3 regions of the Kitasatospora azatica KCTC 9699 genome follow, and region 3 is predicted to be linked to each of the others. Evidence: riboswitches for the same ligand, from Rfam matches in the RefSeq annotation. Region 3 holds a riboswitch; each other region holds the start of a gene.
The links. Region 3 has a riboswitch for cyclic di-AMP ahead of BR98_RS42300 (LysM peptidoglycan-binding domain-containing protein). Riboswitches for the same ligand answer to the same signal wherever they lie in the genome.
Positions count from the first base shown of each region.

Region 1: another riboswitch for cyclic di-AMP. It lies ahead of BR98_RS31360 (C40 family peptidase); the one in region 3 lies ahead of BR98_RS42300 (LysM peptidoglycan-binding domain-containing protein).
Region 2: another riboswitch for cyclic di-AMP. It lies ahead of BR98_RS40085 (transglycosylase family protein); the one in region 3 lies ahead of BR98_RS42300 (LysM peptidoglycan-binding domain-containing protein).

Region 1 is NZ_JQMO01000003.1:4,648,623-4,655,881, forward strand. It holds gene BR98_RS31335 (Lrp/AsnC family transcriptional regulator) at 1-167, opposite strand, end outside; gene BR98_RS31340 (rhomboid family intramembrane serine protease) at 164-964, opposite strand; gene BR98_RS31345 (hypothetical protein) at 1,166-1,411, shown strand; gene BR98_RS31350 (NYN domain-containing protein) at 1,521-2,981, shown strand; gene BR98_RS31355 (C40 family peptidase) at 3,168-4,193, shown strand; cyclic di-AMP (ydaO/yuaA leader) riboswitch at 4,457-4,608, shown strand; gene BR98_RS31360 (C40 family peptidase) at 4,613-5,749, shown strand; gene BR98_RS31365 (C40 family peptidase) at 5,917-6,987, shown strand; gene BR98_RS31370 (hypothetical protein) at 7,047-7,259, shown strand, end outside.
Region 2 is NZ_JQMO01000002.1:1,062,091-1,069,349, reverse strand. It holds gene BR98_RS05025 (isocitrate lyase/PEP mutase family protein) at 1-324, opposite strand, end outside; gene BR98_RS05020 (DMT family transporter) at 368-1,252, opposite strand; gene BR98_RS05015 (NUDIX domain-containing protein) at 1,341-1,967, opposite strand; gene BR98_RS05010 (YchJ family protein) at 1,993-2,424, opposite strand; gene BR98_RS40095 (LysM peptidoglycan-binding domain-containing protein) at 2,473-2,673, opposite strand; gene BR98_RS40090 (hypothetical protein) at 2,806-3,177, shown strand; partial or broken gene BR98_RS40085 (transglycosylase family protein) at 3,126-3,416, opposite strand; cyclic di-AMP (ydaO/yuaA leader) riboswitch at 3,419-3,587, opposite strand; gene BR98_RS04995 (APC family permease) at 3,937-5,580, shown strand; gene BR98_RS04990 (SpoIIE family protein phosphatase) at 5,696-7,259, shown strand, end outside.
Region 3 is NZ_JQMO01000003.1:433,672-440,930, reverse strand. It holds gene BR98_RS13135 (MarR family winged helix-turn-helix transcriptional regulator) at 1-388, shown strand, start outside; gene BR98_RS13130 (hypothetical protein) at 449-829, shown strand; gene BR98_RS42300 (LysM peptidoglycan-binding domain-containing protein) at 1,056-1,976, opposite strand; cyclic di-AMP (ydaO/yuaA leader) riboswitch at 1,982-2,105, opposite strand; gene BR98_RS13120 (serine hydrolase domain-containing protein) at 2,312-3,715, opposite strand; gene BR98_RS13115 (RNA-guided endonuclease InsQ/TnpB family protein) at 3,874-5,094, shown strand; gene BR98_RS13110 (SAM-dependent methyltransferase) at 5,280-6,104, shown strand; partial or broken gene BR98_RS42550 (helix-turn-helix domain-containing protein) at 6,130-6,417, opposite strand; gene BR98_RS40255 (hypothetical protein) at 6,573-6,722, shown strand; gene BR98_RS40250 (hypothetical protein) at 6,796-6,963, shown strand; gene BR98_RS13100 (HGxxPAAW family protein) at 6,998-7,259, opposite strand, start outside.

The DNA of each region.
Region 1 (7,259 bases), 4.2 Mb from region 3:
ATCACCTCGGCCAGGTCGTCGTGGTGGCGGACCCGGACCATCGCCACCAGGTCGTACCCGCCGGTGACCGAGTAGACCTCGCTGACCCCGTCGATCGCGGCGATCGCCTCGGCGATCTCGGGGATCCGGTCGACGCTGGTCTTGATGAGCACGATGGCGGTGATCACTGGGGGGCTCCCTGATAGGTCGTGGGATCAGCGTATCGGGCACGCCTGCTCCCGACCCACACCGCCAGGAACCCCGCCGCGAAGCCGATCACATGGGCCAGGTAGGCGACCCCCGGGAGGGCGTCGTGCGCGGACCACCACTGGACGGCGAACCAGAGGCCGAGCACCAGCCAGGCCGGGAAGCGCAGCGGCAGGAAGAACAGCAGCGGCACCAGCGCGGTGACCCGGGCCTTCGGATAGAGCCGCAGGTAGCCGCCGAGCACCCCCGCGATCGCCCCGGAGGCCCCGACCAGCGGCCGCAGCGCCTCCGGCCCGTTGCCGGTGGTCAGCGCGTACCCGTAGGCCGCCAGCGCGCCCGCCGCCACATAGAAGAGGAGGAAGCGCACCCGTCCGAGCCGCTGCTCCACCCCCGGGCCGAAGACGAAGAGGAAGAGCATGTTGCCCAGCAGGTGCAGCCACCCGCCGTGCACGAAGAGCGAGCTGAACACCGAGACGGCCGGCAGCTTGCCCGGGGTGGGCCGCAACGGGCAGTCCGGCAGCGGTGCGGCGGCCCCGGCCAGCTGAGCCGCGGTCAGCGGACGGTTGCTCAGCAGCTCCGCCGGGACGGCTCCCCAACGCTGCTGGTAGCGCTGCGCCGCACAGGCGCGCTCGGCGGTGGTCCGACCTCCCCCAGCCTCCGGCCGGGCTGATCCCCATTCCGAGTTGAGCCCGCTCGGTCCGGCCAGGAAGACCAGGCAGTTCAGGCCGATCAGCAGATAGCTGACCAGCGGGGCCGACTGCGTCCTCGGGAGCGCCATGGCCGGATCCATTCCGCGCGGTGCGGGTGCCGACACAGCGGTGTACGGCGACTGGGTGAACCAACCGGTCGGCTGTTCGAGCCGTCCGGATGCTGGTCGGGACCGGTATCCGGTGCCTGCGGTCGCAGGTCGAGGCCCTAGGCTTGAGGCCTGGCCGGAGCATCGGCCCGGACCAGGGACCAGCCGAGAGGACCCCGCCCCATGACTGTCCCCGTGCCCACTGCCGAGACCCGCTGGCGCTGCACGCTCTGCGGAAACCTGACCCGCTTCGACGTGACCCGGTCCTCCAAGGTGGTCGAGTACGTCCATCTGGACCTGGCGGGCGAGGCCAAGGTGGAGGAGCGCGAGGTGCTCAGCGAGAGCGTGGAGTCGATCCGCTGCCGCTGGTGCAACGCGGTCGACCAGGTCGAGCTGGTGGCACGGCCGGACGCCGAGAACGCGAGCTGACCGGCTGACCCTCCGGGTCGACCGGGGCGTGGTGTTCCTCGCGGCGCCACGCACGAGACAATTGCACCGAGTGGTGAGTCAGCAGACCAGGATCGGAGCCGAGGACGCGATGGACGCAGCGAGGGAGGCCGCCGAGCCCCAGGGGCAGCCGCCTGCTGCCGAGGACGCGCCCGACACCGGGACGTCCGGCAACGACGCGCCCCAGAGCGGTGCGGCCGGCCATGGTGCACCCGACGGCGGTGCGGCTGACGAAGGCGCGGCCGAGCAGCTGGAGCGTCCGCTCCCCGAGGGCGTCCGCCGCCGGGTGGTCGGCCTGGCCGCCGACGCGCTCGGCGGGCTGCCGGCCGCCGAGCTGCCGACCACCCTGCGTCCGTACGCCAAGTTCACCCCGGCCCGCCGCGCCAAGTACGCCGGCACCGCGCTGGCCGCGGCGCTGGAGGCCGAGCCGGTCTTCCGGCTGCGGATAGCGGACCGGCTGCGCCTGGGCCAGCCGGACCTGGTCAAGGCCCTGGAGGCCGGCCAGGTCCCCGGCGCAGCCGAGCCGCTGGACGTGGCGGCCGCCGCCTACCTGCTGCGCCCGCGCGGCTGGACCAGGTTGGTGGCCGAGGCCGGCGAACAGGCCGAGCGGGCCGGCGTCGAGGACGCCGCCGCGGAGGCCGCCCGGCTGGTGGAGAAGCTCCAGGAGGAGCTGGCCACCACCCGGGCCGCCGCCCGCACCGACCTGGAGCGTCAGCGGGCCGAGTCGGAGGGCACCCGCAAGGAGTTGGAGTCGCTGCGCAAGAAGCTGCGCAGCCTGGAGAGCGACACCCGCCGGGCCCAGGCCGAGAGCCGCAAGCTGCAGGGCGAGCTCACCGAGGCCAAGGCGGCGGCGGCCACCGAGCGCGGCGCCGCCGAGAGCGAGAACCGCCGGCTCAAGCACCGGGTGGCCGAGCTGGAGAGCGCGCTGGAGACCGGCCGGCGCACCGCCCGCGAGGGGCGCAGCGTGGAGGACATGCGGCTGCGGCTGCTGCTGGACACCGTGCTGCAGTCGGCCCAGGGCCTGCAGCGCGAGCTGGCGCTGCCGGTCACCCAGCTGCACCCGGCCGACCTGGTGGACGCCGTGGTGCCCGGCTCGGCCTCGCCGCACGACGTGGCCCGGCGCGGCCTGGCGGAGGACGACCCGGCGCTGCTGGACCAGCTGCTGGCGATCCCTCAGGTGCACCTGGTGGTGGACGGCTACAACGTGACCAAGACCGGCTACCCGACGCTGCCGCTGGAACAGCAGCGGCTGCGGCTGCTGGGCGGTCTGGCCATGCTGGCCCAGCGCACCCAGGCCGAGGTGACCTGCGTCTTCGACGGCCAGGACCTGGACGTGCCGGTGATCATGGCGCCGCCGCGCGGGGTGCGGGTGCGGTTCAGCCGCACCGGGCAGACCGCCGACGAGCTGATCCGCCAGCTGGTCCGGGCCGAGCCGCAGGGCCGCCCGGTGGTCGTGGTGTCGGCCGACCGGGAGGTCGCCGACGGCGTGCGCAAAGTCGGCGCACGCCCGGTGGCGTCGACCCTGCTGTTGAACCGGTTGTCGCGTCCCTGAAGTACCGTTCGGGTACTGACCGGGGTTCACCCGGTGAAGAGTCGGTGAAAGGCGCTGCGCCAAAGGTAGTTCGCACCGGCGGGGGAGTGGCGCGAAGATGTGATGTTCACTAGGGTCTGGCGTCAAACCTATTTTTCCGGTCACTTCACCCGATCGGGTGAGCCCGGTAGAAGAAGGAGCTGTCCCTTGGCGTCCCACCGCCGTCCCAAGCAGCCGAGCCGCGCGCGGGTGTCCGTGCTCACCGCCGCTGCGGCGACCGCGGTCGCCCTCTCCGCACAGACCGGAGCCTGGGCCGACCCCAAGCCGTCGAAGGAAGACGTCAAGGCGCAGATCGACGACCTGAACGGCCAGCAGGAAGCCGCCACCGAGAAGTACAACGGTGAGAAGGAGCGCGGCGACCAGCTGCGCCAGCAGGCCTCCCAGCTGCAGGACCAGGTGGCCCGCACCCAGCAGCAGGTGACCGAGCTGCAGTCCGGCCTGGCGGCCGTGGCGGGCGACCAGTACCGCAACGGGGGAATCGACTCCTCGGTGCAGATGATGCTCAACTCCAACCCCCAGCAGTACCTGGACCAGGCCGCCAGCATGCAGGTGGCGACCTCGACCCAGACCGACGCGCTGAAGTCGCTCCAGTCCGAGCAGCGCAAGCTGGACCAGGAGAAGAAGGAAGCCGCCGACACGCTGGCCGAGCTGGACCGCTCGACCCAGGCGCTGAACGCGGCCAAGGCGGACGTGCAGGCCAAGCTGGCAGCGGCGCAGAAGCTGCTCTCCTCGCTCAGCGCCGCCGACCAGGCCGCACTGCGGGCGGCCGACCGTGCCTCGCGCAGCGACGTCCGGGCCCCGCTGAACCTGCCGCCGGCCTCCGGCTACGCCGGCGCCGCGGTGCAGGCCGCGCTCAGCAAGCTGGGCCACGCCTACCAGTGGGGCGCCAGCGGTGCCACCTACTTCGACTGCTCGGGCCTGACCCAGTGGGCCTACGGGCAGGCCGGCGTCTCGCTGCCGCGCACCACCTACGAGCAGGTCTCGGTCGGCACCCGGGTGCCGAGCCTGGCCCAGGCCGAGCCGGGCGACCTGATCTTCTACGGCGGCGACCTGCACCACGTGTCGATGTACATCGGCAACGGCCAGGCCGTGCACGCACCGCACACCGGTGACGTGATCCGGATCGCGGACGCCGCCTCGATCGGGTCCATCAACACGATCCGCCGGCCCTGATCCGGCGGACCTGACGTTCTCTCACGCCTCGATGTGAGCCCGGACACCTGTTCGTACACTTCATGATCACCTTCCGGTGACCCGCGTATCACTCACAGTCAAAGTTGGACGATTCTTCCGACAAAGATTTGAACAGATCACGGATCTGTTACTAGGGTCGTCAACCGGACCACCGCGATGGCGTTCACCCGACCCGGGTGGCAGCGGGGGTTACCGCCGAGTCTGGAAAGCGGCACGGGCAGTTGACTGCCCGACGGGGAGCCCCTGCGGGGGAGCTGCGGACCGGAGCCGGGGAACCACACGTTCCTCCGGGGTGAATCGGCGCCAGGTCGACCTGACGGTCGGTGAGGCGTCGTAGGGCAGTCTTCCAGCCCGAACCCGTCAGCTCACCCGGTAGGCGGTCGAAGGAAGAAGGATTCGTGGCGTCCCATCGTCGTCCCAAGCCCGTCGGCCGAACACGCGCGTCGATCCTGACCGCCGCTGCCGCGACCGCCGTCGCCCTCTCGTCGCAGACCGGTGCGCACGCCGATCCGACTCCCACCCTCGACCAGGTCAAGACGCAGGTCGACGACCTGAACGGCCAGGCCGAGGCTGCCAACCAGAGCTACGAGGGTGCGCAGGTCAAGCAGCAGGCGCTGCAGAAGCAGGTCAGCGACATCCAGGACCAGGTCGCCCGCCAGCAGGACCAGGTGACCAACCTGCAGTCCGGACTGGCCGGGGTGGCCGCCGACCAGTACGCGAACAACGGCATCTCGCCGACCGTGCAGCTGATGCTCAACACCAGCCCCGACCGGTTCCTGAACCAGGCCGGCTCGCTGAACGAGCTGAACAGCACCCAGGCCGAGACCCTGAAGCAGCTTCAGCAGCAGCAGCGCAAGCTGGACCAGGACAAGGCCGAGGCGCAGGCCAAGCTCACCGAGCTGGACGCCTCCACCCAGCAGCTGAAGGCCACCAAGGACGAGGCCCAGGCCAAGCTGAAGAAGGCCCAGGACCTGCTCAACACGCTGACCGAGCAGCAGAAGCAGGCGATCGCCGCCGCCGAGGCGAAGGCCGCCGCCGATGCCAAGGCCGCCGCCGACAAGGCCGCTGCGGACGCCAAGGCCGCCGCCAGCCAGAGCGCCGCCGCCTCGCGCGACACCACCCGCACCGACCTGGGCACGCCGAGCGCGCCGGCCGGCACCCCCAGCGTGCCGAGCACCGGTGGCTCGCACGCGCAGGCCGCGATAGCCGCCGCCGTCAGCAAGCTCGGCTCGCCGTACGTCTACGGTGCCGCCGGCCCATCCACCTTCGACTGCTCGGGCCTGACCCAGTGGGCCTACGCGCAGGCCGGGGTCTCGCTCCCGCGCACCTCGCAGGAGCAGGCCGGGGCGGGGACCAACATCGGCACCAACATCGCCGACGCCCAGCCCGGCGACCTGATCGTCTTCTTCGGCGACATGCACCACATCGGCCTGTACGTCGGTGGCGGGCAGGTCATCCACGCCCCGCACACCGGCGCGGTGGTCCGCTACGAGTCCGCCACGGTGATGCCGATCTCGGCGATCGTGCGCCCCTGACGAGACGTCAGCAGACAGCCCGGCTTCCCTTGGGAAGTCGGGCTGTTCTCGTATAAATGTCCGATTGGTGATCAAATATTCGTATCGGTAGGGGTTTGGACTCGTCCGTCCTGACTCGCTAACGTCTGCGCTCGGACCTCAGTTGGACGATTGGAGTCGTCAAGCCCATGGCGATGCCGCAGCGCCCGGTACCTCCGGGCCGTACTCCCCCGCAGGGCGCCGCGCGGCGGCTCGCCCGAGTGCTGGCGGTCACCGCTGCCGCGACCACCGCGCTGGCGATAACGGCCGGCTCGGGCGCGCAGGCGGCACCACGGCCGGACCGGAACGAGGTCAAGGCGCAGGTCGACCAGCTCTACGCGGAGGCCGAGCAGGCCTCGGAGAAGTCCAACGCGGCCGAGGAGGACGCCAAACGGCTGCAGCGCGAGGCCGGCAGCCTGCAGCAGCAGGTGGCCGTGGCGCAGGACTCGCTCAACACCATGCGCTCCGACCTGGCCATGGTGGCCGCCGCCCAGTACCGGGCCGGCGGGATGGACCCGGGGGTGCAGCTGATGCTCTCCTCCGACCCGCAGGACTACCTGGCGAAGGCCCGCAGCCTGGCCCAGGCCGGGCAGCAGCGCGCCGACTCGCTGCGCGAGGTGCAGCAGCAGCAGCGCAAGCTGGACCAGCGGCGCGCCGAGGCCTCCGGCAAGCTGGTCGAGCTGGAGGCGGTGCGGGCCGCGCTGGCGCAGAGCAAGCAGCAGGTGCAGGCCCGGCTGAAGAGCGCCCAGGCGCTGCTGAACAGCCTGACCGCGACCGAGCGGGCCCAGCTGGTCTCCCAGGACGCCAAGGAGGCCCAGGAGCGGGCCACCCGTGGCACCGACCGGATCGACCTGGGCAACCTGCCGCCCTCCTCGGACCGGGCGGCGGTGGCGCTGGCTGCCGCGCTGAGCAAGGTCGGCTCCCCGTACGTGTACGGATCCACCGGGCCCGGCGCGTTCGACTGCTCCGGTCTGATGTACTGGAGCTGGCGGCAGGCCGGAGTGACCCTGCCGCGCACCTCGCAGGCGCAGGCGTTCGGGGGGCAGCGGATCAGCCTCGCCGAAGCGCGACCGGGAGACCTGGTGATCTTCTTCAAGGACATGCACCACGTCGGCATGTACGTGGGCGGCGGCACCGTGGTGCACGCGCCCTACCCCGGTGCCCGGGTCCGGTACGAGAACGTCTCGGCGATGCCGGTGGCCGCGGTGGTGCGGCCCTGAGCAGCGAGCAGGCGGCCCACGCCGGAGCCCGCCCCGCCGGAGCCCGTCCCGTCACGGCGATGCCGCAGCAGCGCGGCGGCGGGATGTCCCGGCGGGCCGCGCTGCTGCTGGTCGGCGGCGCCCTGGCACAGCTCTCACTGCCCCGGGTGCCGCCGCCGCTCGACCTACCGGTCGGCCAGGCCGGCAGCGCGAAGCTGGGCAGCGCCCGGCTCGACGCGCTGCTCGCCGCACACGCCGGCGCGCTGCGCGAGGGCGAGCTGGCCCCTCTCGAG
Region 2 (7,259 bases), on a different contig from region 3:
CGCCCGGATCGTCTCGGCGACGTCCTCGGGGGCCGGGCCGAAGCCGCTCTCCAGGTCGGCCGAGACCGGCAGATGGGTGGCCGCCACGATCGAGCGCGCGTTGGCCAGCGTCTGCTCCCGGTCGACCAGGTTGGCCCCGTCGGCCCGGCCCAGCGCGAAGGCCAGTCCGGCGCTGGTGCTGGCCAGCGCGGGGAAGCCGAGCCCGGTCAGCAGCCGCGCCGTCCCGGCGTCCCAGGCGTTGGGGATGACGAAGGCGCCGGGCCCGGTGTGGAGGTCGCGGAAGGCGAGCGCGCGGCGGCGCTGGTCCTCGATGGTCAGCTGCACGGGGGCGTCCTTTGGGAAGTGGCGGAGGGTCAGTGGCGGAGGGTCAGCGACGGCGGGAGAGCGCGACGCCGGTCAGGCAGAGCCCACCGCCGACCAGGCTCAGCAGTGCCGGCACCTCGCCGAGTATCGCCCAGGACATCAACACCACCAGGGCAGGCACGGCGTAGGTGGTGGCGCCCATCCGTCCGGCGGTGGTGCGGGACAGGGCGTAGGCCCAGGCGCTGAAGGCGAGTGCGGTGGGGAACAGGCCCAGGTAGACCAGGTCCAGGGTGGCCGAGAGCGGGGCGTGCGCGAGCTGGGAGACCAACTGCCCGCTGAACGGCAGGCAGGCGACCGTCCCGAGCAGGCAGCCGAAGGCCGTCACCTGCAGCGCGCCGGCATGGCGCAGCGCGGGCTTCTGGGCCACCACGCCGGCCGCGTAGAGCAGCGCGGCAAGCAGGCAGAGCAGCACCCCGAGGAGCGAGGAGGAGCCGCCGGCGCGGGACAGTCCCACCACCACGGCGCCGGTGAACGAGACGGCGACCGCGATCATCAGCTGTCGCGGGAACCCCTCGCGGAGCAGGAGTCCGCCGAGCAGCGCGATCAGCACCGGGCCGAGGTTGACCACCATCGCGGCGGTGCCTGCGTCGACCTTCTGCTCGCCCCAGTTGAGCGCCACCATGTACAGCGCGAACCAGAGCAGGCCGGAGACGGCGATGCCGGGCCAGGCCGCTCGCGGCGGCAGCGGCTCGCGGCGCACCGCCCAGGTCGCCAGCAGGGCCACCGAGCCCACCGCCAACCGGCCCAGCGCGAGCGGTCCGGGGCCGAAGTGGGCGGCGGCCGTGCGGATTCCGACGAAGGCCGAGGCCCAGAGCAGGACCGCGATCGTCGCTGCGGCCACCGCCTTGCGGTCCAGGCGAGCGGTGTCGGCGGGGGCGGTGAGGTCCATGGGGGTCAAGCTAACGGGCCGTCCGGAATCGGGACAGCGATTATCGGGATGATCGGGTAGTAGCTCGGTAGCTCGGTGCGCCGGCGGTTCAGGTCTCATGGGCGGGTGCGGGAAGCGGCAGCTGCAGGTAGGCCGAGCGGCCGGTCCGGCGGGCCTCGACCGCCGCCTCCAGCAGGGCCAGCCGGCTCGGTCGCAGCTCCTGGCGCCAGTCGGCGAGCGAGCGGACCGAGTACTCCGAGTGCTCGGCGGGATCCAGCACCAGGCCGGCGAGTTGGGCGTGGGAGAGGGTGCCGCCGTCGAAGACCACACCGATCTTGAACGGCCAGTCGCCCGAGGCCGCGACGAAGAGCAGCGCGAGCAACGGCGGGACCGGGTGCTGAGGCAGCGTCAGGCCGGTCTCCTCCCACACCTCGCGCCGGGCGCAGTCCCACGGATCGCTGCCGAACTCCATGTTGCCGCCGGCGAACTGCCAGACCTCGGGGTCGTAGACGGACTTCAGCAGCAGCGGGTGGCCGTCCGGGTCGGTGAAGTGGACGGCGCCGAAGAGGATTCCGTGCGGCAGGGTGCGCAGGTAGTCGGCCAACGGCAGCTCGGCCAACGGCAGCTCGGCCAACGGCAGCTCGGCCAACGAAAGCTCGGCCAACGGGAGTTCGGTCGGTGGGGCGGCGGGCTGGAGTTCGGCCGGCAGGACGGCGGGCGGGTGGACGTCGGTCATCGGACTCCTCGGGGCGGTGCGGGGCTCAGTCCGCCTCGACCTCGCCGTCCAGGTACACCCAGGCACCCTCGTGGCGGACGAAACGGCTGTTCTCGCGCATCGTCCCCGAGCTGCGGCCCTCACGGTAGTAGGCGCGGAACTCGACGGTGCCCGAGGTGTGGAACGGGCCGCCGTCCGTGCCCCCGAGGATCTCCAGGCGCTCCCAGCGCAGCTCCGGCGCGAGATCCAGCGCGCTCGGCCGGGTGTCCGGGTGCCAGCTGCTCAGCAGGTAGCCGACGTCCTGGACGACGAAGGCCGAGTAGCGCGAGCGCATCAGCTGCTCGGCGGTGCTCGCCTGGGCGAGACCGCGGTGCAGTCGGCCGCAGCAGTCGTCGTAGCTCGCCGGCAGGCCGCACGGGCAGTCGCTCGTGCGGGTGGCGGCGGGCTTCTTGGCGGGGCGGGTGGTTCGTCGGGACATGGCCCTATTCTGACGGGCCGATTCCGACGGACGCCGGGGCGCCCCGGCTCAGGGGAGCTGGAGCTGCTGGCCGGGGAAGATCAGGTCGGGGTTGCCGCCGACCACGCCGAGGTTGTCCTGGTAGAGCTGGGTCCAGCCGTCGAGGTGGTGGCTGGTGGCGATGCCGTAGAGGGTGTCGCCGCTCTGCACGGTGTAGGGGCCGCCGACGGGGGCGGGCTGCGAGCCGGGCTGCGGTGCGGGCGCGGGCATCGGGGCGGGCTGGGGCTGAGCGGGCACGGAACCGGGCGCCGGTGTGCCGGGCTGCGGCTGCGCCGGAGTGGTCGGCGTAGCGCTGGGCGTGGTGGGGGCTGGCGCGGGGGGCTGGTCCGCCGGGGAGTGCTGGTGGCGGGCGTGCCGGGAGCGGAGGACGCGGGCGCCGGAGTGGCCGTGGTCGCCGGTGCGCTCGGCGTGCCGGCGGTCGGGGCGGTGGGCGTCGGCGGGGTGGCCGGCGGCGCGTCGGTGGGGGCGGTCGGCGTCGACGGCCCGGACGTCGGCTTGTCGGGCTTGTCGGACTTATCCGGCTTGCCGGGCGTGGTCGACGTCGGCGCGCTTGGCGCCGGTGTCGGCGTGGTGGTCGCCTGGGCCAGTCCGGACACCGACTCGCAGCCCGGCCAGGCGCTCGGCCCGCGGTCGGCGAGCAGCTTCTCCGCGATGGCTATCTGCTGGTCCCTGGTGGCGTGCGAGGGATCGGCGGCGTACTCGTCGCCGCCGTAGGCGACCCAGTCCCGCGCGGTCAGGTGCAGCCCGCCGTAGAAGCCGTTGCCGGTGTTGGCGACCCAGTTGCCCGCGGTCTCGCACTGGGCGACCGCGTCCCAGGTGGTGCTCGGCGTGGCGTGGGCGCCGGTCGCGGTCAGCAGCGGCAGGGCCAGGCCCGCGCCCGCCACGGTGGCGGCGGCCACGGCGCGGTCGGTCTGGGTCGGGCGGCGGTGGCGGCCGGAACCGGAAAACACCATGGAACGTCCCTCTCCGCACGCCTGCGAGGTGAGCTGTCGGGTTCGGACCGGGAGGTTGGCCCGGCCACCCGCGCGGATCGGATCCGGCGGGCGGCTTCACCCCAAGCCGTGGGAGACGGCACTGAACCTGGGTCCCCCGCCCCTGCCCAGAGGTGTCGTCGTGGTCCCGGAAAGCGCGGTGGGCAGGACTCGGCGTACCGCGTTCGGGTGCCCGCTGTGGCGGGTTGCAGGGAGACTAGACGGATCATCACCTCGATAACAACCCCGCATCGCACACGTCACGCCAGAATCACAGAAGCCTCGCTGGTCCTACGACTACGGACTGATTGGGACACGGTCGGGAGTCGGCCGGGAGTCGGCGGGGAGCCGACGGGGAGCCGACGGGGAGTCGACGGGGAGTCGGACTATTGCGCCGGACGGCTGATCACGGGTGACCGCCACCGGCGCGCGGCGTGCGCGGGCCGCGTGAGCTGAGGCAGCGTCGGACAAGCCCTGTTCGTTCATGAGAGAGGCCGCAGCCATGGCGTCACCCGCTGCCGGGACCCAACGCAGCTCCCCGAAGCACGCGCTGCGGCGGGAGGTCGGCCTGGTCGGTCTGCTGTTCGCCTCGGTCGGCGCGATCATCGGCTCCGGCTGGCTCTTCGGCGCCGAGAAGGCCGCCAAGGCGGCCGGCCCGGCGGCCCTGCTCTCCTGGGGCATCGGCACGGTCGCCATCGTGCTGCTCGCCCTGGTGCACGCCGAGCTGGGCGGCCTCTTCCCGGTGGCCGGCGGCACCGCCCGCTACCCGCACTACGCCTTCGGCGGCTTCGCGGGGATGTCCTTCGGCTGGTTCACCTGGCTGCAGGCCGCCACCATCGCGCCCATCGAGGTGCAGGCGATGATCGGCTATGCCCAGCACTGGACCTGGGCCGACGGGCTGCTCCACGCCAAGGACCAGACGCTGACCGCCTCCGGCTTCGTCGTCGCGGCCGCGCTGCTGGCGGTCTTCGTGGCGATCAACTTCTTCGGAGTCAGGTGGCTGGCGCGCACCAACAACGCGGCCACCTGGTGGAAGATCGCGGTCCCGGTGCTGACCATCCTGGTCTTCGGCATCAAGGAGTTCCACGGGTCCAACTTCAGCAGCCAGGGCTTCGCGCCGTTCGGCGCCCGCGGCGTGCTCGCGGCGATCAGCACCAGCGGGGTGATCTTCGCGCTGCTCGGCTTCGAGCAGGCCATCCAGTGGGCCGGGGAGAGCACCCACCCGCGCCGGGACATCCCGCGTGCGGTGCTCGGCTCGGTGCTGATCGGCAGCCTGATCTACATCCTGCTGCAGGTGGTGTTCATCGGCGCACTGCCGGCCAACACCTTCTCCGGCGGCTGGGACCAGCTGACGTACACCGGAATCAGCGGCCCCTTCGCCGGCCTCGCCACGCTGATCGGCCTGGGCTGGCTGGCCTCGGTGCTCTACATCGACGCGATCATCTCGCCTGCGGGCACCGGCCTGATCTACGTCACCTCCAGCTCGCGGATCACCTACGGGCTGAGCCGCAACGGCTACGCACCCGAGTCGATGCAGGCCACCGACCGGCGTGCGGTGCCCTGGCTCGGCCTGCTGATCGCCTGGGTGGCCGGGGTGCTCTGCTTCCTGCCGTTCCCCAGCTGGCAGAAGCTGGTCAGCTTCATCACCTCCGCCGTGGTGCTGATGTACGCGGGCGCGCCGCTCGCCTTCGGCGTCCTGCGCAAGCGCTTCCCGGCCATGGAGCGCTCCTACCACCTGCCGGCCGGTCAGATCATCTCGCCGATCGCCTTCGTGGTGGCCAACCTGGTGATCTACTGGGCCGGCTGGGACACCCTGTGGCGGCTCGGCGCCTCGATCCTGATCGGCTACCTGCTGCTCGGCTCCTACGCCGCCTACGCCAGGTCCAAGGGGCTGCCCCGGGCGCCCCGGATGGACTTCCGGGCCGGGCAGTGGCTGCCGGTCTACCTGGCCGGAATGGGCGTCCTCTCCTGGCAGGGCCAGTTCGGCGAGGGCGCGACCGGGAACCTGCCGCTCTGGTGGGACATCGCGGTGATCGCCGGCTTCTCGCTGGCCGTCTACTACTGGGCGCTGGCCGTCTCGCTGCCCGCCGCCGAGATCGAGCGCAACATCGCGGACGTCGAGCTGCTGGACGCGGGCGGTCACTGAGAGCGATCGGGCCGGTCGAAGGATCAGGTCGGCCGAACTTCGCCCCCTCCCGGAGCGCCGCACCGCCGACGGCGGCCGCCCGGTACAGGATGAGGACAGGGCATGACCGGGCGAGGTGGACGATTTGGACGACTCCCGCTTCCCGTTCCTCGACGGCGTGGCAGGGGTGCTGGTCGATGGCGGCGGCAGGATCCTGGACTGCACGGCCGCAGCCGAGCAGCTGCTCGCCCTCCCCGCGAGCACGCTGCGCGGTCGGCGGGTGCGCGAGCTGCTGATCGAGCCGACCGAGGGCGGCGTCGACGGCGAGGGTGAACCCGGTCTCGGTTGGGCCGGCCGGGCCACCGTGCGCACCGGCGGCGACAGCCCGCTCGACCTGGAGGTCAGAATCCTCACGCTTCGCGGCGCGGCCCCCGGCAACCGGCACGCCGCCCGCTTCGTGGTGCTCGGCGCACCAGCCGACACCGCCGACCGCTGGCGCCAGGACGAGGCCTTCACCCGGGAGCTCTTCCTGCAGGACCGGATCGGCCTGGCGGTCTTCGACGAGCAGCTGCGGATCGTCCGCACCAACACCCACCTGCTGCCCTACTCGGGCGTGCCGAGCTCGCTGCCGGGCGGCCGGCTCGGCGACTTCCTCCAGCCGCAGGACGCCGAGGCCCTGGAGTCCCACCTGCGCGAGGTGCTGCGGACCGGCCGCCCGCTGGTGCTGGCCGAGGAGCTGGCCCGCACCCTGGTCGACCCGCGCAGCGGCCGGATGATGGCGCTCTCCGCCTTCCGACTGCAGGCCGCCGACGGCACGGTGATCGGCGCGACGGTGCTGTTCACCGACATCACCGAGCAGTACCGGGCCCGCCGCCGGCTGGCCCTGCTGCACGAGGTCACCGCCGCCGCCGGCCACACCCTCTCGATCACCGAGAACGCCCAGCACCTGGCGGACGCGCTGGCCGACGGCTTCGCCGACGTGGCCGTGGTGGAGATCGCCGCCGCCGTCTTCACCGGTGCCGAGCCGGTTCCGGACGCCGACGGCCGCCTGCTGCTGCGCCGCACCGCCGTCGCCGGCCCGCCCGAGGCGGTGCCCGCCCCCGGGGACCCGGTGCTGGTCGGCCCGGCCGGCGACACCGGACCCGAGGACCCGGCCGAGGCTTGGACGATCACCGTCCCGCTGAACGCCCGCGGTCTGCTGCTCGGCCGGATCACCGCCCGCCGCGACCGCTGGAAGGACACCTACGAGGAGGAGGACCGGGCGCTGATGCGCGAGATCGGCGCCCGCGCCGCGCTCGGACTGGACAACGCCCGCCGCTACGCCCGCGAGCACCGGGCCGCGATCGGCCTGCAGCGCAGTCTGCTGCCGCCGGCCGTGCGCTCGGTCGCCGCCGTCTCCACTGCCAGCGTCTACCTGCCCACCGACACCGTCGGCGGGGTCGGCGGCGACTGGTTCGACGTCATCCCGCTCTCCTCGGCCCGGGTGGCGTTGGTGGTCGGCGATGTCACCGGCCACGGGCTGCACGCCTCCGCGACCATGGGACGGCTGCGCACCGCCGTACGCACCCTGGCCGACCTGGACCTGGAGCCAGACGAACTGCTGGTGCACCTGGACGACCTGGTGGCGCAGCTGCTGGTGGAGTCGGCGCTGGTCGCGGACATCGACCTGGACGCGGAGTTCGGCGCCGGCAGTGCCTCGG
Region 3 (7,259 bases):
GCGCGAGCTGACCGCCTTCGCCCGCCGGGCCCGGCACAAGGCCTCGCAGCTGCACCCGGAACTCTCGCTGGTGACGTACAGCATGCTCGACCTGATGAACGAGCGCGGCGGCTGCCGGGCGGCCGACCTGGCCGCCTACTTCATGCTCGACAAGTCGACGGTGAGCCGACAGGTCGGTGCGCTGGAGAAGTTGGGGTACCTGAGTCGCGAGGCGGACCCGGAGGACCACCGCGGCCAGATCCTGCGGCCGAGCGACGCCGGACTGGCCCTGCTGCGCGACGCCCATGAGATGCGCCGGCAGTCCTTCACGGAGCGGTTCACCGACTGGACCGACGAGGACGTGGCGCGGCTGGCCGGGTACCTGGTCCGCTACGGCGCGGCCGACTGAGCCCGGCAGCCGGTCTTCGCCAACGCTGAGCCCGGAGCCTGCCACCGCATACGAACGGGCGTGCTGATAGATTCGCCGCCCGTGATCATCAAGTGCACCGTGCAGCTCGCCGGCGCCGCCGCCCTGCTCGCGCTCAGCGGTTGCGCGGGCGTCTCGCCGGCTGGGCACTCCACGGTGCAGTCGACCAAGAAGCCGTCCCGGGCGGCCACCGATCTGCCGACCGCGGTTGCCGTACCGAGCGGGGGACTGCGTCCCGACGACTGCGTGCGGGCCGGTAACGCGGCCGACGCCTGCTCCTTCGGCCTGCCGCGGATCGATCCGAGCAAGCCCTGTGAGGACAACGGCCTCGGGATTGCCGGCACTGCCTACTACCGCTGCTTCGGCAGCCGCTGGGTGGACATCCACCGCTCCGACCTCCCGGTCGCCGAGCCGAGCCGGTAGGCCGCGGATCCTGGTACCCCCAGTACTCCCGCCCCTCGGCACTCCCGACCCCCCCCGGTACTCCCGACCCCCAGGTCCCCGGTCCCGGATCCCGGGCATGCAAAGCCAAAAGGCCGGTCGTCGGGGCTTTGCAAAGTTTGCAAAGCCCCGACGACCGGCCGATGGCTGAATCATCCTGGAATCAACCCGGGGAATCCCGAGGGATCAGATCAGGCGATCAGGCGGCTCAGTACGCCGAGTGGGTCTGCCAGAAGGCCCACGCCGCGTTCGGGCTGCCGTAGGTGGAGTTCATGTACTGCAGCGCCCAGCGGAGCTGGGTCGCGGGGTTGGTCTGCCAGTCAGCGCCGGCCGAGGCCATCTTGTTGCCGGGCAGGGCCTGCGGCAGGCCGTAGGCACCCGAGCTCGGGTTGGTGGCGGTGATGTTCCAGCCACTCTCGTGGCTGATGATCTGGTCGAACGAGGCCAGCTGGTCGGCCGGGACGATCGACGCGGCGAGCGCCTGCAGCGAGGCGACCGAGTTGTTGGCCGGAGCCGGCACGGCGGCCGGGGTGGCGGCCAGCGGGCTGCGGGTGTTCGAACGGCTGGCAGCCTGGGTGTCGCTCTTGGCGGACGGCGCAGCCTTGGCCGGGGCCGACTTGGCCGGGGCCGGGGTGGACGGGGCGCTCTGCGGCTTGGCCGGAGCGGCCGGGGCGGCCGGGGCCTGCGCCGGAGCCTGGGCGGGAGCCGAGGCAGTGGCCAGGGTCAGGTGCTGACCGGGGAAGATCAGGTTCGGGCCCTTGGTGAGCACGGACTTGTTCAGCTCGTAGAGCTTCTGCCAGCCACCCTGCACGTTGTGCGAGGCGGCGATCTTGGACAGCCAGTCACCCGAGACCACGGTGTAGGTCGCGGGAGCAGCGGCCGGGGCGGCAGCCTGGGGGGCGGCCTGCGGCGCGGCCTGGACGGCGGCCGGCTTGGCGGCCTCGACCACGTGGGTCGGGGCGGCGGCCTGCAGCGCGACGGCGGTGTTCTGGTGGGCCGGGGCGGCGGTGGCGCCACCGGCGGCGATCACGGGGATACCGGCACCGACGCCGGCCACGACGGCGGCGGCGACAACGCGCTTGATGGTGCTGCGGCTGGGCAGGCTGGGACGACCGTTGAGGGACATCATGAAAAGCTTTTCCTCTCCCACGCCTGCGAGGTGAGCTGTCGGATTCGGGCTGGAGTTGCCCGGCCGCGCTAGGCGCGGCTTCACCCCAAGCCCCGCCCGGACCAAGTCCGGGTGAGGCGACTTACCTGTGGTTCCCCCGCCCCTGCCGTGGTGCTGTGAAGGCACGTGCTCGCTCGGCCCGGCGGCAGGATTCGGCGTTCCGGAGAGCGAGGTTCGTGTGAGGACGAACGAGAAGCACCGTAGGCAGGTCGAAGGTCCCATCACAAGCCAATGTGAGGTGTCTCATGTTGGGACCTAAAGATCCATAACGATACAAATCGTCACCCGACGGGCCGTCAGCCCGCGTGCCACCCCTGCGGGTCCACACCCCCGGGAATCGCCTCCGCGGGGCCGTACGGCTCCCGGGTCAGGACGAAACTTCCCAGGTCAAGATGGCTGACCGTGCCGTCCGCGGCGTGCACCACGCGCAGCGGCTCACCCGCGTAGTACCCGTCCAGACCGGTCCAGCTGCCGTCCGGCTCGGGTCGGAACCGCGAGGCGCGGGCCGCGCTGCCGAGCTCGGTCAGCTCCAGCGCCCGGCCGGCCCGCAGGTGCAGGGCGACCGGGTTCGGCCCCCAGTACCAGGGCCCGGTCAGCGCCAGCAGTTGCGGATCGGCGTCGGTGAACGGCCGCCAGGGCGCGGGGAAGCGCGGTTCGCGCTCGGCCACGATCGAGACCAGGTCGGCGGCGATGGTCGAGGTGGGCGTGCCGCTCGTCACATTGGCCAGGGTGACCGCCGCCACATCGTCCTCCTCGCTCAGCCAGAGCCCGGCCAGGAAGCCCGGCATCGAGCCGCCGTGGCCGACCAGCACCCGACCGTTGCGCCGCGCCAGCTGCAGACCGAGGCCGTAGCAGGCGGTCCAGTCGCCCTCGGGCCCGACGGCCGGACGGCGCATCTCGGCCAGCGTGTCGGTGGCGAGCACCTTCTCGTCCCCGGCCAGCAGGAAGGCGGCCCAGCGGCACAGGTCGGCGGCGGTGGACCAGAGCTGCCCGGCCGGCCCCATCGCGCCGGTGTCGGTCAGCGGCTCGGGCAGCATCACATCGGCCCACGGGTGCACGGCGAAGCCACCCGCGTGCGGGGACTGCGGCAGCAGCGTGGTGCGGGTCAGCCCGAGCGGCTCCAGCACCTCCTGCCGCAGCACCTCGCCCCACGGCTCCCCGCGCAGGCGCTCCACCAGAGCGCCGAGCAGCGCGTAGCCGGGGTTGGAGTAGTGGAACCGCTCGCCGGCCGGGTGCCGGAAGGGCTGCTCCTCCAACAGGTCGGCCAGCTCCGGGCGGAGCGACCCCGGGGTGCGCTCCCACCACGGCCCGGGCGTCTCGGAGGACAGGCCGGCCGCGTGGCAGAGCAACTCGCGGATGGTGGCGCGGCCGGCCACGGTTCCGGGCAGGTGCTGTTCCAGCGGATCGGCCAGATCGAGCAGCCCCTCGTCGCGCAGCCGCAGCACCAGCACGGCGGTGAAGGTCTTGGAGATGGAGCCGATCCGGTACTGCACGTTGGCGTCGGGCGCGTGACCCTCGATCATGCTGCGGGCGCCGGACCACACCATCCGCCCGCCCCGCATCACGGCGCCCACCAGCGAGGGGGTGCGGCCCTGCGCCTGGCCGACCGCGAGACGGTGCAGCAGGGCGCGGCGGGTCTCGGGCAGCAGTGCCTCCGGCAGCAGGCCGTGGGGCAGCAACTCGTCTGACAGGTCGGTCATCTGATACCTCCAAGGAAACCCCGGCCTTCAGGTCGGGGAGGGATTGGATCTCCCGGGTAGTGGGTCAGGGCTGGGCAGGCCGCAGTCAAGGCGGCATGCTCTTTCGGTAGGTGATTACTCGTCAGATGGTCACAAGGATGGATGTCAGTGTGTGATCCATGGCGGCCACCCACGTGAAGCGGGCGTTCAAGTACCGCTTCTACCCGACCGATGCGCAGGCGGCTGAGCTGTCGCGCACGTTCGGGTGTGTACGAAAGGTCTACAACATGGCGTTGCAGGCCCGCACGGAGGCGTGGACGCTTCGCCGGGAGCGGGTCAACTACAACGCCACCAGCGCGATGCTGACCGGGTGGAAGAAGGCCGAGGAACTGGCTTACCTGTCTGAGGTGTCGTCGGTTCCGTTGCAGCAGGCGCTGCGGCACCTGCAAGGGGCGTTCGCCAACTTCTGGCTGAAGCGGGCGAAGTATCCGACGTTCAAGTCGCGGAAGAAGTCCCGCAAGTCCGCGGAGTACACCAGCTCCGCGTTCCGGTTCCGGGACGGACGGCTGACGCTGGCGAAGATGAGCGATCCGCTGGATATCGTGTGGTCGAGGCCGCTGCCCGAAGGCAGTGTGCCGTCGATGGTTACCGTGTCGCAGGACGCGGCCGGGCGCTGGTTCGTCTCTGTGCTGTGCGAGGACCGGCCATCGATGCCTGCGGCCGTGAACGCGGCGGTGGGTGTTGATGCCGGTGTCACCAGCCTGGTGACGCTCTCCACGGGGGAGAAGGTCGCCAACCCGAGGCATGAGCGCCGAGACCGGGAACGCCTGGCCAAGGTTCAGCGGGACCTTGCCCGCAAGGCGAAGGGCTCCAACAATCGCGAGAAGGTCCGTATCAAGGTCGGCCGGGTGTATGCCCGGATCGCCGATCGGCGCAGGGACTTCCTGCATAGGCTGACCACTCGACTCGTTCGTGAGAGCCAAACGATCGTGATCGAGGATCTGAGCGTCCGGAACATGCTCGGGAGCCGGAAGCTCTCCCGAGCCATCTCGGACTCTTCCTGGACCGAGATGCGGTCCATGCTGGAATACAAGGCCGATTGGTACGGGCGGGACCTGGTCGTTGTCGACCGATGGTTCCCCAGTTCCAAGCTGTGCTCGGCCTGCGGAACCTTGCGGGGCAAGATGCCGCTCAACGTCCGTGAGTGGACGTGCAACTGTGGAACGACGCATGACCGGGACGTGAACGCAGCCAAGAATATTCTGGCCGCCGGGCTGGCGGTTGCCGCCTGTGGAGACGGTGTAAGACCTCAACGGAGCACTCCGGGCGGGCGGTCGTTGGTGAAGCAGGAAGTAGTCCCACCGCCGCGCAGGCGCGCGGCGGCTCAGCCGCGAGGCTGAGGGGAATCCCCGCCCCCTCAGGGCGGAGAGGATGTCAACTGATCTCGCATTCGCAGACTCGGGGTGGCCGACTGTCGACATTACTCGGGCCCGCCCCGGGGAGCTCGCTAATAACCTGAGACACCCGCTCGCCGCCGTGGACGGGCCCGCTATGCTGCACCGGACCGCCGGGGAGGCGGTCGGCGATGCGGGTACGGAACAAAGGGGAGACGGTGCAGCAGGCCTGGGGCAACGAGAACGTGACGGACCTTCAGACCGACCGTCCGCACCCCGCCCGGATCTACGACTACTGGCTGGGCGGCAAGGACAACTTCCCGCCGGACCGGAAGGCGGCCGAGCACGCGATCAGCGTCTCCGCCGACATACCGGCGGCCGCCCGCGAGAACCGCGCCTTCCTGCAGCGGGCGGTGCGGATGGCCGCACAGGCGGGCATCCGGCAGTTCGTCGACGTCGGCGCGGGCCTGCCCTCGCCGGGCAACGTGCACCAGGTCGCCCAGTCGGTGGCTCCCGAGAGCCGGGTGGTGTACGTCGACAACGACCCGATCGTGCTCACCCACGGGCGGGCGCTGCTGGCCGACAACCGCAGCACCACCGTGCTGACCGGCGACGTCCGCGACCTCGACGAGCTCTTCGAGCGCCCCGAGCTGCAGGCCCTGGTGGACTTCTCGCAGCCGGTCGCTGTGCTGCTGGTCGCGGTGCTGCACTTCGTCAGCGACGAGGAGGCCCACCGCGCGGTGCGGCAGGTCCTCGAGCGGGTGGCGCCGGGCAGCTACCTGCTGCTCTCCAACAGCACCTACGAGGGCAACCCCGAGCGGGCCGCCGAGGCCGCGAAGACCTGGGACAAGACCGACTCCGGTATCCGGCTGCGCAGCCGCGCTCAGGTGACCGAGTTCTTCGACGGCTGGGAGCTGCTGGACCCGGGCGTGGACTTCGTCCCGCTCTGGCGCCCGGACGGCCCGACCGAGGGCACCACGCGCTGGATGTACGCGGGCGTGGGCCGAAAGGTCTGAACCTACGGCCGACCTGGGAGGAGACCGGCGCGGAGTGTGTGTGGGCCACCTTCTGAGCGATGGCCCGGTGCGACCAGGTCGCCTCCGGATGCGGTGCCGCGCTGGTCGCGGTGGCCACGATCGCCACGCGGACCTCGGGGCCGTAGGCCTTCGGTCGCCCCGAGCGTTCGGCGTCCCGCAGACCGCTCGGGCCCAGGGCGGCGAACCGGCCGCGCCATTTGCGCACCGTGTTCACACTGATATCCAGCTCCCGGGCGATCGCGCCATTGGCGAGCCCGTCCGCCGCCGCGAGCACGATCTTGGCCCGCAGCACCGCCCGAACCTCGGACTTTGCCGACGCCACCGTCCTCACCAGCCGTTCGCGGACCTGTCGATCGATTGCTACCGCCACCGCCGTCCGTGCCCGTCGCTCACCCCCCACGGCTAACGATCATGGCGGCGACCCCTCATACCCGGCAGGATGGGCCCGTGCCGAAGAACCCGTCGAAGTCGATGCAACACCACCTGCGCCAGCGCCTGAACCGCCACGCTCGCGAGCGCTGGCCGCACGAAGACGCCATCATGGTCCGCTTCCGCTCCGGATTCGCCTACATCGCAGCCGAGTTGCCCGGCGGATAGCGTCTGCTGCTGTACCGACTGCGCTTCACCGGAGCGCTGCACACCTGGGGCTTCGCCCTCTACCCGGCCAGCAATGACAGCTAATGACAGCTGTTGGGACAGCATCCTGCCCAGCGGACTGTCCGCCGGTTCCTCGGAGGAAGCCCTCGACTGCGCGGGCGGCCTCTACCTCACCGAACTGGCCATCTGTTCAACAACCCTCAACGGACATCTGGGGATCAGCGCCAGGTGCGTCGACTGAGGAGGCCGACCCCACGCATGGGATCGGCCTCCTTCTATGCGTCGGCGACGCCACCCTGTTCGACGCGCACGGCCTCGGCCGGATGTCGCACCCTTCTGTGGCGGCCGGCGAGACGGCAGCCGAGGCAGTCAGGGTGGCCGTGGCAGGCGTCCGGGTCGGGGGTGCGCCAATGCCGACGGTGGGGCGGGCGCGGGCCGGTGGGCTTGCCCCAGCCGGCCAGATGCAGCACCCAGCTGGCCACCGCGCCGAGGGCTGTGAGCAGTCCGCCGGCCCAGAGCCCGGAGGGCGAGTCGAGG